DNA from 2 places in the Streptomyces sp. NPDC018045 genome. Region 2 is predicted to be linked to the other one. Evidence: predicted binding sites of a transcription regulator. Region 2 holds the regulator's gene; the other holds the start of a gene.
What was found. The regulator HrcA, encoded in region 2, represses chaperone genes, less so after heat shock. The targets are predictions, from matches to a motif close to TTNGCACTCNGNNNNNCNGAGTGCNAA.
Positions count from the first base shown of each region.

Region 1: a site for HrcA is predicted at 4,840-4,866, ahead of groL (chaperonin GroEL). Genes of this name have one in related genera too.

Region 1 is NZ_JBIRFL010000007.1:187,280-195,427, reverse strand. It holds gene ACH4EB_RS19220 (trehalose-6-phosphate synthase) at 1-854, opposite strand, end outside; gene ACH4EB_RS19215 (glucosyl-3-phosphoglycerate synthase) at 958-1,905, opposite strand; SAM riboswitch class I at 2,069-2,224, shown strand; gene thrC (threonine synthase) at 2,242-3,531, shown strand; gene ACH4EB_RS19205 (MoaD/ThiS family protein) at 3,647-3,925, shown strand; gene ACH4EB_RS19200 (cold-shock protein) at 4,363-4,566, shown strand; gene groL (chaperonin GroEL) at 5,053-6,675, shown strand; gene ACH4EB_RS19190 (SDR family NAD(P)-dependent oxidoreductase) at 6,885-7,736, shown strand; gene ACH4EB_RS19185 (alanine/glycine:cation symporter family protein) at 8,000-8,148, shown strand, end outside.
Region 2 is NZ_JBIRFL010000001.1:799,729-807,876, reverse strand. It holds gene ACH4EB_RS03485 (SpoIIE family protein phosphatase) at 1-1,024, shown strand, start outside; gene hemW (radical SAM family heme chaperone HemW) at 1,270-2,502, shown strand; partial or broken gene ACH4EB_RS03475 (Uma2 family endonuclease) at 2,602-3,187, shown strand; gene ACH4EB_RS03470 (DUF3097 domain-containing protein) at 3,165-3,998, opposite strand; gene ACH4EB_RS03465 (MBL fold metallo-hydrolase) at 4,027-4,761, opposite strand; gene hrcA (heat-inducible transcriptional repressor HrcA) at 5,013-6,029, shown strand; gene dnaJ (molecular chaperone DnaJ) at 6,030-7,166, shown strand; gene ACH4EB_RS03450 (nitronate monooxygenase) at 7,447-8,148, shown strand, end outside.

The DNA.
Region 1 (8,148 bases), on a different contig from region 2:
ATCTGCTCGCGCAGCGCCGCCAGCCGCTCGTCCACGTCGGGCTGGTGCGCCCGGTCCCGCAGGAACTCCGCGTCCGCGCCGAGACCGTGCACGCCGAGCCGGGTCGTCCGGCACTCGTGGACGATGCTCAGCCCGCCGTCCGCGTCCCGTTCCACCTCGGCGCCCAGCACCGTCGCGCAGCACTCCGCGAACGCCTCGGCCCACCGCTGCGTCAGGAACGCGGCGCGGTCGCCGCCCAGCATCCCGCGCAGCACCGCCTCGGCCACGTCGTCGGGCAGCATCCGGAAGTAGTCGGCGGGCGCCCACGGCGTGTGCGAGAAGTGTCCGATGCGCAGGTCGGGGCGGCGGGCCCGGAGCAGGCCGGGCACCAGGGCGAGGTGGTAGTCCTGTACGAGCACCACGGCGCCGGGCGCCGCCTCGTCGGCGAGCGCGTCGGCGAAGGCCGCGTTGTACGCCTCGTACGACGCCCACTGCGCGCGGAACGCGTCGTCGAAGGAGGGCTCCAGCGGCGTCTGGTAGAGCATGTGGTGGACGAACCACAGCACGGAGTTCGCGATGCCGTTGTAGGCGGCGGAGAAGACGTCGGCGGGGATGTCCAGCATGCGGACGCGCTGACCGCCCGTGTCGGCGGTGTCCAGGTGGCCGCCGCCGCGCCGGACGGCCTCGCGGTCGCCGTCCCCGAGGGCGGCGCACACCCACACCGCCCCCACGTCCGGTCCGATCGCGGAGAGGCCGGAGACCAGCCCGCCGCCGCCGCGTCTGGCGGTCAGCGTGCCGTCCTCCTCCCGCGCGTACGAAAGCGGGCCGCGGTTGGACGCGACGAGAACCTGGGCACCAGAACGCTCGGAGACCATGTTGCGAGACTAGCCCGCCACCGATCCGCTCAAACGTGCGCAGCGACGGCGGAACGTCACGGTTCACGCGACGCCCGGAGCCGGCCCGCCGGGCACCGTCGCCTCAGGCCGCGCGGCGCTCCGCGTACTCCGGTATCTCCACCATCGGCGGCCGCTCCTCGGTGTCCACGTCCCAGGTACGCGGCACGAATCCGGCCTCGCCGCGCTCGAACTGGGTCAGCCGCGGCCGCACCAGATGACCGCGGGCCAGCCGGAGCTGCGCCGTGCGGTAGATCGCCGCGGCCATCCTGCCGAGCGCCTGGCCGCTCTGGTGGCGGTGCTTGCGCACCCCGACGTCGACCTGGGCCAGCGCGTCCAGACCGGCCGTGTGCAGGGCGTCGACCAGCAGGCCCAGCTCCACGCCGTACCCGACCGGGAACGGCAGCCGCTCCAGCAGCGACCGGCGGGCCGCGTACTCCCCGCCCAGCGGCTGTACGAATCCGGCGAGCTGCGGCCAGTGCAGGTTCAGCAGCGGCCGGGCGACCAGCTCGGTGACCCGGCCGCCCTGGCCCGCCGCCTCGCCCAGCGGACGGTCGTACATCCCCTTGACGAACTGCACGCCCGGGTCGGTCAGCAGCGGGCCGACGATCCCGGAGACGAAACCGGCGTCGAACTCGCGCAGGTCCGCGTCGACGAAGCAGACGATGTCGCCACCGGTGGCCAGCAGGGAACGCCACAGCACCTCGCCCTTGCCGGGCAGCGCGGGCAGCCGCGGCAGCACCTCGTCCCGGTGGACCACCCGCGCGCCCGCCTCGGCCGCGACCTTGGCGGTGCCGTCCGTGGACCCGGAGTCCAGCACCACCAGCTCGTCGACGAGCGGCACCGCCGGTGTCATCAGCTCCGTACGGATCGCCTCGACGATCGCCCCGACCGTCGCCTCCTCGTCGAGCGCCGGCAGCACGACGGAGACCGTCTGCCCCGTCTCGCGTTTCGCGGCCAGCAGCCGGTCGAGCGGGCGGTCCACGGCCGACCAGGACCGTCCGGCCAGCCAGCGCTCCACCTCTTCCAGCACCTGCGCGTCTCCTTCGTTCCCGGGTCGGCGATGTGACCCATCTCGCGGTGCGGACGGCTGTCTCAACCGCCCTGCCCTTCGGCTACAGTCTTGAACAACGCGATCGCCCCGGACATGCCGGGGTCGGCGCGACAAACGCCTGGGCCCCGGCCCAGCGCCATACCGCTCATCCAGAGGGGCAGAGGGATACGGCCCGTTGAAGCCCCGGCAACCCTCCAGTCGGTCTCCGTCGCCGCGCACCGCGCGGCCCGCGAGGCTCCCGGCTAGGGAAGGTGCCAATTCCGTCTCGCGGCGAGATGCGTCGCGAGGAAGATGAGGAGAAAGGGCCTCGCCTCCATGGCTGTGCAACCCGTCGAAAGCACCACGTCCGCCGGCGTCTTTCTCGGCCCGGCCGCCGCGCTGTCCTGCCGCGAGTGCGGCGAGCGCTTCGGCCTCGGACCGATCTTCGCCTGCGCGTCCTGTTTCGGGCCCCTGGAAGTGGCGTACGACCTGCCGACGGGCGACCCCGAGGGCCTGCGCAAGCGGATCGAGGCGGGCCCCCACAGCATCTGGCGCTACGCGCCGCTGCTGCCCGTCCCGGCGGACGTCGCGGACAAGCCCAACCTCAACCCCGGTCTGACCAAGCTGGTCAAGGCCGACAACCTGGCCCGTGAGCTGGGCGTCACCGGCGGGCTGTACGTCAAGGACGACTCCGGCAACCCGACGCACTCCTTCAAGGACCGGGTCGTCGCCATCGCCGTCGAGGCCGCCCGCGCCTTCGGCTTCACCACCCTGTCCTGCTCCTCCACCGGCAATCTCGCCGGGGCGGTCGGCGCCGCGGCGGCCCGGGCCGGCTTCCGCTCCTGTGTGTTCATCCCGCACGACCTGGAGGCGGGCAAGGTCGTCATGGCCGCGGTCTACGGCGGCGAGCTGGTCGGCATCGAGGGCAACTACGACGACGTCAACCGCTTCTGTTCGGAGCTGATCGGCGATCCGCTGGGCGAGGGCTGGGGCTTCGTCAATGTGAACCTGCGCCCCTACTACGGCGAGGGCTCCAAGACCCTCGCCTACGAGATCTGCGAGCAGCTCGGCTGGAAGCTGCCGGAGCAGATCGTCATCCCGATCGCCTCCGGCTCCCAGCTCACGAAGATCGACAAGGGGCTGAAGGAGCTGATCGCGCTCGGACTGGTCGAGGACCGGCCGTACAAGATCTTCGGTGCCCAGGCCGAGGGCTGCTCGCCGGTCTCCGCGGCCTTCAAGGCCGGCCACGACGTCGTACGGCCGCAGAAGCCGGACACCATCGCCAAGTCGCTGGCCATCGGCAACCCGGCCGACGGCCCGTACGTGCTCGACATCGCCCGGCGCACCGGCGGCGCGGTCGAGGACGTCGACGACGGCCAGGTGGTCGACGCGATCAAGCTGCTGGCCCGTACGGAGGGCATCTTCGCCGAGACCGCCGGCGGCGTGACCGTGGGCGTGACGAAGAAGCTGATCGAGAACGGCCTGCTCGACCCGGCGCTGACCACCGTCGTGCTGAACACCGGCGACGGGCTCAAGACGCTGGACGCGGTGGCGCCGACCACCGGGCCCACGGCGACGATCAAGCCGAGCCTGGACGCGTTCCGCGCCGCCGGTCTGGCGGACTGACCGCCGGGCGCGGCCGCGCGCACCCGTACGCGTCGCCACGCGCCGGTACGCGTCGGCACACTTCCGCCCACGCCCGCCCTTACGCACCCTCCCGCAAGCTGGAAGGCAGAACACCATGAGCGTCAACGTCCGCATCCCGACCATCCTGCGCACCTACACCGGCGGGCAGGCCGAGGTCTCCGCCGAGGGGGCGACCCTCTCCGAGGTCATCGAGGACCTGGAGAAGAACCACGCCGGTATCGCGGCCCGCGTCCTGGACGACACCGGCAAGCTGCGCCGCTTCGTGAACGTCTACGTCAACGACGACGACGTGCGCTTCGAGCAGGGCCTGCAGACGCCGACGCCGGACGGCGCGGGCGTCTCGATCATTCCGGCGGTGGCGGGCGGCTGCTGAGCCGGCCGCCGGGACGCCGTAACGATCTTTTTCGGCCCTTCCCCGGGCCGACGGCTGGAATCGCCCCGTCCACACGAAGTGGACGGGGCGATTCCGTGTTGTTAAAGGCGATACAGTTGAGGTGATCCCTCGTCTAGTGCGCACCGAACGCCCGTGAGACCCCGGCAAGTTGTGCGCGAAGTGTGGACATGATTTGTCGTGTTGGTGAGCTTTGCCCGGCCCGACTTGCCCTGACCTATGGGCTTTTCCTCGCATATTTGCGATTGTTCGCGAGCAGAATTCTCGTCCGACTGACCTGTTGCGCTGGGCAGTTGGACAGATACATTCAGCGGCGGTCGACGCGTTCCGGCGCACACCCCCTCCTGTCGGGGGGTGAGGTCTGACCCGGGTCCGCGGAGTGCGGTCCTGTGCAAGGGCCAGTAATAGGGGAGTTAGGCATGGCTCAGGGCACCGTCAAGTGGTTCAACGCGGAGAAGGGGTACGGCTTCATCGCGGTCGACGGTGGTGCGGATGTATTCGTCCACTACAGCGCGATCCAGATGGACGGTTACCGCACCCTTGAGGAGGGTCAGCGGGTCGAGTTCGAGATCTCGCAGGGCCAGAAAGGGCCGCAGGCGGACATGGTCCGCGTGGCCGGCTGAAGCGCCGACCGACTGCTGCGTACGAAGGTCCGCGTCCCCTGTGGGGGCGCGGACCTTCTGTGTTCGCCGGGCCGGGGGCGGGCTCCGCGGAGGGGTGTCAGGTCGCCCGGTTGCATCCGGTTTGACGCCTGGGCTCCCTGGGGATGGCTCCTGCCGACGCGCTTGCCTACCGGCCCGTCACCCGGCCGGTACCCCCATACGGGGCTTCTTCGAAGCCGCTTGCGCTCTCCCGTCGCCCGACCACCACCCCCATACGAGGCTTCTGCGAAGCCGCTTGCACTCTGGGGGGTCGAGTGCTAATCATTGCGTTAGCACTCTACGAGTGAGAGTGACAGCTAAGGACCGACTCGGTGAGGTCCGTGGGCAGGTGGGGCAAGGAACCACAGGCTCACAGACCGTCCGTCGCGGGCGCCAGCGCGGTCCGGAGTATCCACCCTCCCCCAGACCCAGTCCGGGGGGACCCCCAGTCCGGGAGGACCACTTCACATGGCCAAGATCATCGCGTTCGACGAGGAGGCACGGCGCGGTCTCGAGCGCGGGATGAACCAGCTCGCCGACGCCGTCAAGGTCACCCTTGGCCCCAAGGGCCGCAACGTCGTCCTCGAGAAGAAGTGGGGCGCCCCCACGATCACCAACGATGGTGTGTCCATCGCCAAGGAGATCGAGCTCGAGGACCCGTACGAGAAGATCGGCGCCGAGCTGGTCAAGGAGGTCGCGAAGAAGACGGACGACGTCGCCGGTGACGGCACGACGACCGCGACCGTCCTGGCCCAGGCCCTGGTCCGCGAGGGCCTGCGCAACGTGGCCGCCGGCGCCAACCCGATGGCCCTCAAGCGCGGCATCGAGCGCGCCGTCGAGGCCGTCTCCGCCGCCCTGCTGGAGCAGGCCAAGGACGTGGAGACCAAGGAGCAGATCGCTTCGACCGCCTCCATCTCCGCCGCCGACACCCAGATCGGCGAGCTGATCGCCGAGGCCATGGACAAGGTCGGCAAGGAAGGCGTCATCACCGTCGAGGAGTCCCAGACCTTCGGTCTGGAGCTGGAGCTCACCGAGGGTATGCGCTTCGACAAGGGCTACATCTCGGCGTACTTCGCCACCGACATGGAGCGTATGGAGGCGTCGCTCGACGACCCGTACATCCTCATCGTCAACTCGAAGATCTCCAACGTGAAGGACCTCCTTCCGCTGCTGGAGAAGGTCATGCAGTCGGGCAAGCCGCTGCTGATCATCGCCGAGGACGTCGAGGGCGAGGCCCTGTCGACCCTGGTCGTCAACAAGATCCGCGGCACCTTCAAGTCCGTCGCCGTCAAGGCCCCGGGCTTCGGCGACCGCCGCAAGGCCATGCTCGGCGACATCGCCATCCTCACCGGTGGCACGGTCATCTCCGAGGAGGTCGGCCTCAAGCTGGAGAACGCCGGTCTCGACCTGCTGGGCCGCGCCCGCAAGGTCGTCATCACCAAGGACGAGACCACCATCGTCGACGGTGCCGGTGACAGCGAGCAGGTCCAGGGCCGCGTCAACCAGATCCGTGCCGAGATCGAGAACAGCGACTCGGACTACGACCGCGAGAAGCTCCAGGAGCGTCTGGCGAAGCTGGCCGGCGGCGTGGCCGTCATCAAGGCCGGTGCCGCCACCGAGGTCGAGCTCAAGGAGCGCAAGCACCGCATCGAGGACGCCGTGCGCAACGCGAAGGCGGCCGTCGAGGAGGGCATCGTCGCCGGCGGTGGCGTCGCCCTGCTGCAGGCTTCCTCGGTCTTCGAGAAGCTGGAGCTGGAGGGTGACGAGGCCACCGGTGCCGCCGCTGTGAAGCTGGCCCTGGAGGCCCCGCTGAAGCAGATCTCCGTCAACGGCGGCCTTGAGGGCGGCGTTGTCGTGGAGAAGGTGCGCAACCTGGCCGTCGGCCACGGTCTGAACGCCGCGACCGGCGAGTACGTCGACATGATCGCCGAGGGCATCATCGACCCCGCCAAGGTCACGCGCTCCGCGCTGCAGAACGCCGCGTCGATCGCCGCGCTGTTCCTGACCACCGAGGCCGTCATCGCCGACAAGCCGGAGAAGGCCGCCGCGGCCGCTCCGGGCGGCATGCCGGGCGGTGACATGGACTTCTGATCCTCCCGGATCATCTGTCCTCGATCGCCGGGGCGGCACTCCTCCTCCCAGGGGGGTGCCGCCCCGGCGGCGTTTGCGGGCGCGGCGCCAGGGCGGGTCCGTACGGCTCCGGCGCGGCTGCCCCGTCCTGGTCGCCGTACGGCTGAGGTGAGCCGATTCCGTACGGGGGTCCTTGCGCGACCCCCGGCCCGACGGGGCACGATCGCCCCATGACGACTCGAAACAGGCAGACCGCCCGGCCGGACCGGTTCCCCGCCGACACCGTCGCCCTGATCACCGGTGGCAGCAGCGGAGTGGGCCTGGCCGCCGCGCGGCGGCTGCTCGCGGACGGCGCGCGGGTGGTGGTGTGCGGACGTGACGAGCGCCGCCTCGACGCCGCCGTGGCACAGCTCGGGGAGCAGGCGAACGAGGCCGTGGCGGGCGGCGAGGCGGCCGTTGCGGATGCGACGGGAACAGCCGGCGCCGCGGCGGACCGGGTGCTCGGCGTACGGGCCGACACGAGCTGCGTCGCCGACCTGGACGCCGTGGCCGAGGCGGTCCGCGACCGCTTCGGCCACCTCGACATCATCTTCGCCAATGCGGGCCGGTACGCCGCCGCTCCCTTCGAGGAGATCACCGAGGCCGACTTCGACCGGGCGGTCGGTGTGAACTTCAAGGGCGTGTTCTTCACCGTCCAGCGGACGCTGCCGCTGCTGCGGGACGGCGGCGCGATCGTCATCAACGCCTCGTCGCTTCTGCAACGCGGACAGGCGGACGCCACCCTGCACGCCGCGACCAAGGCCGCCGCGCACAACCTTGCCCGGACGCTCGGGGCGGCGCTCGCCGGGCGCCGTGTCCGTGTCAATTCGGTCAGTCCCGGCTACGTCGAGACACCGATGTTCGCGGACTCGGAGATCGACCCGGCGGAGGCGGAGAAGCTGCGGGCGCAAACGGCGGTGGGCCGGTTCGCGCGGCCCGAGGAGATCGCCGATGCGGTGGCCTTCCTGGCCTCCGGCGAGGCGTCGTACGTCACCGGACAGGACCTGGTCGTCGACGGCGGACTGCACGGCTGCGCCGTGTGAGGGCGGGGCGCCGTCGAGGGGTGTCCGGGCGGGCCGGCGTGGCAAGGGTGTCCGGGCGGACCGGCGTGCCGCTGTGCGGTCCTGCCGACGGGCCGGAGTGCCGTCGTATCGCTATGGCGTTATGTCGCTTTATGTGAGATGAGGCACGTAGGGCGGCGCTGGTCCTGTTATGGCAACGCCGTCCATACTTTCCGGAGCCGTACCGGAGGTTGATCTTCCGGTACGGCCTGCCCCCGCACCCCGGACGCCCCTTAAGGACGCCCATGAGCACGCTCGATTCCCTGATCGTCGGCCTCAACGACGGTCTCTGGACCTACCTGCTGATACCGCTGGTGGTCTGCGCGGGCCTGTATTTCACGGTCCGCTCCAGGGCCGTGCAACTGCGGCTCTTCCCGGAGATGCTGCGCGTGCT
Region 2 (8,148 bases):
CTGGCCGCAGGAGCCGAGCGGGTACGGGCCCGGCGGCGCCGCGCTGGCCTGCCGGCTGGTGGCCGGCGGCTGCGACCAGGGCACGCTGCTGATCGGGCGGGCCGGGCTGATGCGCTTCCCGGACGAGGTCGTGGGTCTCATAGAGGACCTGGCCCGCCGGGTCGCCCGCGCGCTGGCCACGGCCCGCGCCTACCGGAATCAGGAACGGATCAGCCAGGTGCTCCAGCGCCGGCTGCTGCCCAGGGGCCGCCCCGCGGTCCCCGGCATGGAGTCCTCCGTGGTGTACGAGCCGCGCGAGGGCGCATGGGCCGGCGGCGATTTCTGGGACCTGTTCGACGCCGGGAACGGGCGCTGGTGCTTCGCCCTGGGCGACGTGTGCGGCAGCGGCCCGGAAGCCGCGGCGGTCACCGGCCTGGCCCGCCCCGTGCTGCGGCTGCTGGCCCGCGACGGGTTCGGGGTCGGGGAGGTGCTGGACCGGCTCAACAAGACCATGGCGCGCGAGGCCGCGGACTCGGTGGCAGTCGTCACGGCGGCGGTCGCGGCGGCGGGCAGCGGGCTGGACCCCTCCGTCGAACTGCGTGCCGAGGGGGAGCAGACCCGCTTCCTGTCCCTCCTGTACGGCGAGATCGAGCCGCACGCCGACGGCACGCCAGGCGCTCGCTGCACCCTGGCCAGCGCCGGGCACCCGCTGCCGCTGGTCCTCGGCACGGACGGCGCGGTGCGCACCGCGGCCGTGCCGCAGATGCTGGTCGGGGTGGTGGCGGACACCTCGTACGAGTCCGAGTCCTTCGAGCTGGCCCCCGGCGAGACGCTGCTGTGCGTCACGGACGGGGTCACGGAGCGGCGCTCGGGCCACCGCCAGTTCGACGACGATGACGGTCTGGCCCATCACCTCGCCGCCTGCACCGGCCTGGGAGCCACCGCGGTCGCCGAGCACATCCGGCGCGCGGTGCACGCGTTCGCGGACACGCCGCCGGACGACGACCTGGCGCTGCTGGTGCTCCAGGCGACGGGACACCGCTGACGGACGGGAGGCCGGCCGGGACCTCCCGCACCGATCGGCCCGCAGGGGCCGGCCCCGCAGGCCACCGGCCCGTACGCGACCGGCTCCGTACGCGACCGGCGTCCGCGAGCGACCGACTCTGTACGCGACCGGCGCCCGCGGACGGCCGACCCGTACGCGACCGCCGTCCACAGGCGACCGACCCTGCACGCGACCGCCCGCCCGCCGGGCTCGGGCTTCCCTTCCGATGCCGGACAATGGAAGACATGCCTTCCGCACTCCCCGACGGTGAGCCCATGCCCGAAGACGGGGCGCTGCCCGGTCACGCCCTGACGGGGGCGGGCGCCCGGCCGCTCGGGTTCTACCTGCACGTGCCGTACTGCGCGACGCGCTGCGGCTACTGCGACTTCAACACGTACACGGCCACCGAGCTGCGCGGCTCGGGTGGCGCGCTCGCCTCGCGGGAGAACTACGCGGACACCGTCGCCGAGGAGGTCCGGCTGGCCCGCAAGGTCCTCGGCGACGACCCCCGGCCGGTCGAGACGGTCTTCGTCGGCGGCGGCACGCCGACCCTGCTTCCGGCCGCCGACCTCGGGCGGATGCTCGCCGCGATCCGTGACGAGTTCGGGCTGGCGGACGGCGCGGAGGTCACCACCGAGGCCAACCCGGAGTCCGTCGACCCGCGCTACCTGGCCGAACTGAGGGAGGCCGGCTTCAACCGGGTCTCCTTCGGCATGCAGAGCGCCCGGCAGCACGTCCTGAAGATCCTGGACCGTACGCACACACCGGGGCGCCCCGAGGCCTGCGTCGCCGAGGCGCGCGCGGCGGGCTTCGAGCACGTCAACCTCGACCTGATCTACGGGACGCCCGGCGAGTCCGACGACGACTGGCGGGCCACGCTGGACGCGGCGCTCGGCGCGGCGCCCGACCACGTCTCCGCGTACGCGCTGATCGTCGAGGAGGGCACCCAACTGGCCCGCCGGATCCGGCGCGGCGAGGTGCCGATGACCGACGACGACGTGCACGCGGACCGCTACCTGATCACCGAGGAAGCGCTGTCCGCGGCCGGCTTCCACTGGTACGAGGTCTCGAACTGGGCCACGACGGAAGCGGGCCGCTGCCGCCACAACGAGCTGTACTGGACGGGCGCGGACTGGTGGGGCGCGGGGCCGGGCGCGCACAGCCACGTCGGCGGCGTCCGCTGGTGGAACGTGAAGCACCCCGGCGCGTACGCACAGGCCCTCGGCGAGGGCCGGTCCCCGGGCGCGGGCCGCGAACTCCTCTCCGCCGAGGACCGCCGCGTCGAACGCATCCTCCTCGAACTCCGCCTCGCGGCCGGCTGCCCCCTCGACCTCCTCGCCCCGGCGGGCGCGAAGGCCGCGGAGCGCGCCCTGGCCGACGGCCTTCTCCAGCCCGGCCCCTACGAGGAGGGCCGCGCCGTCCTGACCCTGCGGGGACGCCTGCTGGCGGACGCGGTGGTGCGGGACCTGGTGGACTGATCACCCGGCTGGGCGAATGCCCGACGCAGTTCAGGCCGACTGCCTACGCTGTCCATAAGCCGCCGCCAACGCACGCGGCGGATGTGGAGGACCACGGAGATGACCGCTGTGGATGACCGGCTGATCACCGATGCCACCGAGATCTTCCGTCGCCTGGAAGTTCCGGAGTGGTACAAGGCGGAGCTTCTCAGGGGGAACATCGTGATGACGGCGGGGCCCGACGTGGTCCACAACCGGATCGTCCAAGACGTGCAGGACCAGATCCCCAGGCAGGTGGGAGCGTGCGCAGACTCAGGATGTCGGCATTCTCGAAGAGATCAGTGAGCCGCAGCCGGACCTCGTGATCCTGGAGCGTGGTGCCGGACCGGAGTCCGGACGGCTCACGCCGACCGAGGTCGTCACCATGCTCCTAGAGGTGGTCTGCAAGACCAGCTTGGACCGTGACTACCGCGTCAAGCGCAACATCTGCGCCGCCGGCAAGGTCCCCGCCTACCTGGTCATCGACCCCATCATGGCCCAGTGCGTCCTGCTCACCGAGCCCACCGGCTCCGGTGAAGAAGCCGATTACGCCGTGCAGCGCATCTCCAAGTTCGGCGGCCCCATGTCCCTGCATCTCCTCGGCATGGAACTGGACACCAGCGAGTTCCAGACGCTTCCCGGTGCTAGGCCGCACTCCCGTCCGTAACGAAGTCGATCAGTTCCTCCACCCGCCCCAGCAGCGCCGGCTCCAGGTCCTTGTAGGAGTGGACCGAGCCGAGGATCCGCTGCCAGGCCGCGCCCGTGTTGTCCGGCCAGCCGAGGGCCCGGCACACGCCTGTCTTCCAGTCCTGGCCGCGGGGGACGGACGGCCAGGCGGGGATGCCGACCGAGGCCGGCTTCACGGCTTCCCAGACGTCGATGTACGGGTGGCCGACGACCAGGACGTCCCGGCCGGTGACCGAGGCCGCGATGCGGGACTCCTTCGAGCCCGGGACGAGGTGGTCGACGAGGACGCCGAGCCGGGCGTCCGGGCCGGGGGAGAAGGAGCGGACGACGGCCGGGAGGTCGTCGACGCCTTCGAGGTATTCGACGACGACGCCCTCGACGCGCAGGTCGTCGCCCCAGACGCGTTCCACCAGCTCGGCGTCGTGGCGCCCCTCCACGTAGATGCGCCCGGCGCGGGCGACCCGTGCGCGGGCGCCGGGGACGGCCAGTGAGCCGGACGCCGTACGGGCCGGGCCGCGCGCGGCGGGCCGGGCCGCGGGCCGTACGAGGGTGACGACCTTGCCGTCCAGGAGGAAGCCGCGCGGCGTCATCGGGAAGACCCGGTGCTTGCCGAAGCGGTCCTCAAGGGTGACCGTCGGGCCCTCGGCGGTCTTCTCGCAGCGGATGACCGCGCCGCAGAAACCCGAGCCGGCCTCCTCGACGACGAGGTCCGGCTCCGCCTCGACCTCGGGGGCCGGCTGCTGCTTCTTCCACGGCGGGGTGAGGTCCGGGCCGTACTGTCTGCTGCGCATTGGACAGACGATAAGAAGGGATGGCCGGTCAGTGCCGCGACACGCCGAAGCGGCGGCTCAGCGCGTCGCGTTGCTCACGGACGAATCGGGCATCCACGACAGCGCCGTGCCCGGGTACGTACACCGCGTCCTCCCCGCCGAGGGCCAGCAGCCGGTCCAGGGCGGCGGGCCACTGCCCGGGGATCGCGTCCGGGCCGGCCTGCGGTGCGCTGGACTCCTCGACCAGGTCGCCGCAGAAGAGGACCGGGGGTGAGCCGTGCGTGCCGGGGGCCAGGACGACCAGGTCGTGCGCGGTGTGGCCGGGGCCGACGTTGGCGAGCAGCACCTGCCGGCCGCCGAGGTCGAGGGTGCGCTCGCCGGAGACGAGGTGGTGCGGGCGGACGAGGAGGTCGGTGGCCTCCGCCGCGGCCTCCGGGTCCACGCCGTGCGCCACCGCGTCGCGTCGCAGGTCGTCCTGGGCGCGCGGCAGGAACTCGTCGAGGCCGGCCGCGCCGAAGACCTGGACGCCGGCGAAGGCGGCGGTGCCCAGCACATGGTCGAAGTGGGGGTGGGTCAGCGCGACGTGTGTCACGTTCCGCCCCGTGATGCCGCGCACCTGGCGGCGGAGTTCGGCGCCGTCCCGGATCGTCGCGCCGGTGTCGACGATCAGGACGCCGGACGATCCGACGACGGCACCGATCGTCTCGTCCCAGCCCGGCATCCGGCGCCGCCCGACGCCCGCGCCGAGCCGTTCCCACCCGGCCTCTTCCCAAGTCGTACGCATACCGAGACGCTAGCCGCACCGCGATAGCGTTGCCTGCCGGACCGGCGCTTCCCGGGGACGCGCCGTGCCCGCGGTACGTCTTTTGCGGGAGGGCGGAGCACGGCCCCGGTACCGCCGCCCTTGCCCTGCCCAGGTGACCCGGCCGTACACTTGGTCAGGGTCTGGCACTCGGACCTGATGAGTGCCAGGGAAGACGACCCGGAAGAACCCGGCCGCGCGCCGGTGACACGGCCGGACTGGAGGTGTGCGCGATGCTCAGTGAACGCAGGCTCGAAGTGCTGCGCGCCATCGTCCAGGACTATGTCGGCACCGAGGAGCCGGTCGGCTCCAAGGCGCTGACCCAGCGGCACCAGCTCGGTGTCTCACCCGCCACGGTCCGCAACGACATGGCGGCGCTGGAGGACGAGGGTTTCATCGCCCAGCCGCACACGAGCGCCGGACGCATCCCGACGGACAAGGGCTACCGCCTGTTCGTCGACAAGCTGGCCGGCGTCAAGCCGCTGTCCAGCCCCGAGCGGCGTGCCATCCAGAATTTCCTGGACGGCGCCGTCGATCTGGATGACGTCGTGGGCCGTACGGTACGGCTGCTGGCGCAGCTCACCCGGCAGGTCGCCGTCGTGCAGTATCCGTCGCTGACCCGGTCCACGGTGCGGCACGTGGAGCTGCTGTCACTGGCGCCGGCCCGGCTGATGCTGGTCCTGATCACCGACACCGGCCGCGTCGAGCAGCGCATGGTCGACTGTCCGGGACCGTTCGGCGAGACCTCCTTGGCGGACCTGCGGGCGCGGCTGAACAGCCGCGTGGTGGGGCGGCGGTTCACGGACGTGCCGCAGCTCGTGCAGGATCTCCCGGAGTCCTTCGAGCAGGAGGACCGGGGCACGGTCTCGACAGTTCTGTCGGTGTTGCTGGAGACTCTGGTGGAGGAGACCGAGGAGCGGCTGATGATCGGCGGTACCGCCAATCTCACGCGCTTCGGGCACGACTTCCCACTGACCATCCGGCCGGTGCTGGAGGCCCTGGAGGAGCAGGTGGTGCTCCTCAAACTGCTCGGGGAGGCCAAGGACTCCGGCATGACCGTACGCATCGGGCATGAGAATGCTCATGAGGGCCTGACTTCCACATCGGTCGTCGCGGTCGGCTACGGTTCGGGCGACGAGGCAGTCGCCAAACTCGGCGTGGTCGGACCGACCCGCATGGACTACCCCGGAACGATGGGAGCGGTACGCGCAGTGGCACGTTACGTCGGACAGATCCTCGCGGAGTCGTAAGTGGCCACGGACTATTACGCGGTCCTGGGCGTACGGCGCGATGCCTCGCAGGACGAGATCAAGAAGGCTTTCCGGCGGCTGGCCCGCGAGCTGCACCCGGATGTGAACCCCGACCCGAAGACCCAGGAGCGGTTCAAGGAGATCAACGCCGCTTACGAGGTGCTGTCGGACCCGCAGAAGAAGCAGGTCTACGACCTCGGCGGCGACCCCCTCTCGCAGGCGGGTGGCGGCGGCGGGGCCGGCGGCTTCGGCGCGGGCTTCGGCAACTTCTCCGACATCATGGACGCGTTCTTCGGCACGGCCTCGCAGCGCGGACCGCGGTCCCGCACGCGGCGCGGCCAGGACGCGATGATCCGGCTGGACGTCGAGCTGGACGAGGCGGCCTTCGGCACCACCAAGGACATCCAGGTGGACACCGCCGTCGTCTGCACGACCTGTTCGGGCGAGGGCGCGGCGCCGGGCACCTCGGCGCAGACCTGTGACATGTGCCGCGGCCGCGGTGAGGTCTCCCAGGTCACCCGGTCCTTCCTGGGCCAGGTCATGACGTCGCGGCCGTGCCCGCAGTGTCAGGGCTTCGGTACGGTCGTGCCGACCCCGTGCCCGGAGTGCGCCGGTGACGGCCGCATCCGCTCGCGCCGTACGCTCACGGTCAAGATCCCGGCCGGTGTGGACAACGGCACGCGCATCCAGCTCGCGGGCGAGGGCGAGGTCGGCCCCGGTGGCGGCCCGGCCGGCGACCTGTACGTGGAGATCCACGAACTGGCGCACCCGACGTTCCAGCGGCGCGGGGACGACCTGCACTGCACGGTCACGATCCCGATGACGGCGGCGGCGCTGGGCACGAAGTGCCCGCTGGAGACGCTGGACGGCGTGGAGGAGATCGACATCCGGCCCGGCACCCAGTCCGGTCAGTCGATCCCGCTGCACGGCCGCGGCGTCACACACCTGCGGGGCAACGGCCGCGGCGACCTCATCGTGCATGTCGAGGTCATCACGCCCTCGAAGCTCGACTCGGAGCAGGAGGAGCTGCTGCGGCGGCTCGCCAAGCTCCGCGGCGAGGAACGCCCGACGGGCCAGTTCCAGCCGGGGCAGCAGGGGCTGTTCTCGCGGTTGAAGGACGCGTTCAACGGGCGGTAGGCGTGTTGTGGTGCCGGGGGTCCGGGGGTTGTCCCCGGGCTGGTGCCGTCAGCCGGGGCAGCAGGGGCTGTTCTCGCGGTTGAAGGACGCGTTCAACGGGCGGTAGGCCGTCCGTACGGACTCATGGCGGCGGTCGGGCGGGAGCCCGGCCGCCGTTCGTCGTCCGCTGCCCGGGAGGCCCTGGGCCATTGCCCGAAGTGCCCTGATCGCCGGACCTATTGGATCTTGGTGGGTCCGGGGCCGGTTCGGGACCCGGCGTATGGCGTGACACGATGTGGTCATGCCCACAGCGCTGACCGATCTCTGCCGCTATCCGATCGCGCAGGCCCCCATGGCAGGCGGCGTCGCCCGCCCGGAGCTGGCCGCCGCCGTCTGCGCGGCCGGCGGACTCGGCTTCCTGGCCGCCGGTTACAAGACCGCGGACGGCATGTACCAGGAGATCAAACAACTGCGTGGGCTCACCGACCGCCCCTTCGGCGTCAACCTCTTCATGCCGCAGCCCTCGCTCGCCGACAACGCGGCCGTCGAGGTCTACCGCGAGCAGCTCGCGGGCGAGTCGGCCTGGTACGAGACCGCGCTGGACGACATCGATCCGTACGGCGGCGCCGACGACGGGTACGAGGCGAAACTCGCCATCCTGCGCGAGGACCCGGTGCCGGTCGTCTCGTTCCACTTCGGGTGCCCGGCCCGCGCCGTTCTCGACGGGTTCGCGAAGGTCGGCACGTACACGATCGTCACCGCCACCACGGCGGCCGAGGCGCAGGCCGCGCAGTGGTCCGGCGCCGACGCGGTGTGCGTCCAGGGTGTCGAGGCCGGCGGCCACCAGGGCACCCACCGCGACGACCCGCAGGCCGACGGCACCGGGGCCGGGATCGGGCTGCTCTCGCTGATCGCGCAGGTGCGCGAGGCCGTGCAGATACCGATCATCGCGGCGGGCGGCCTGATGCGCGGTTCGCAGATCGCCGCGGTACTGGCGGCGGGC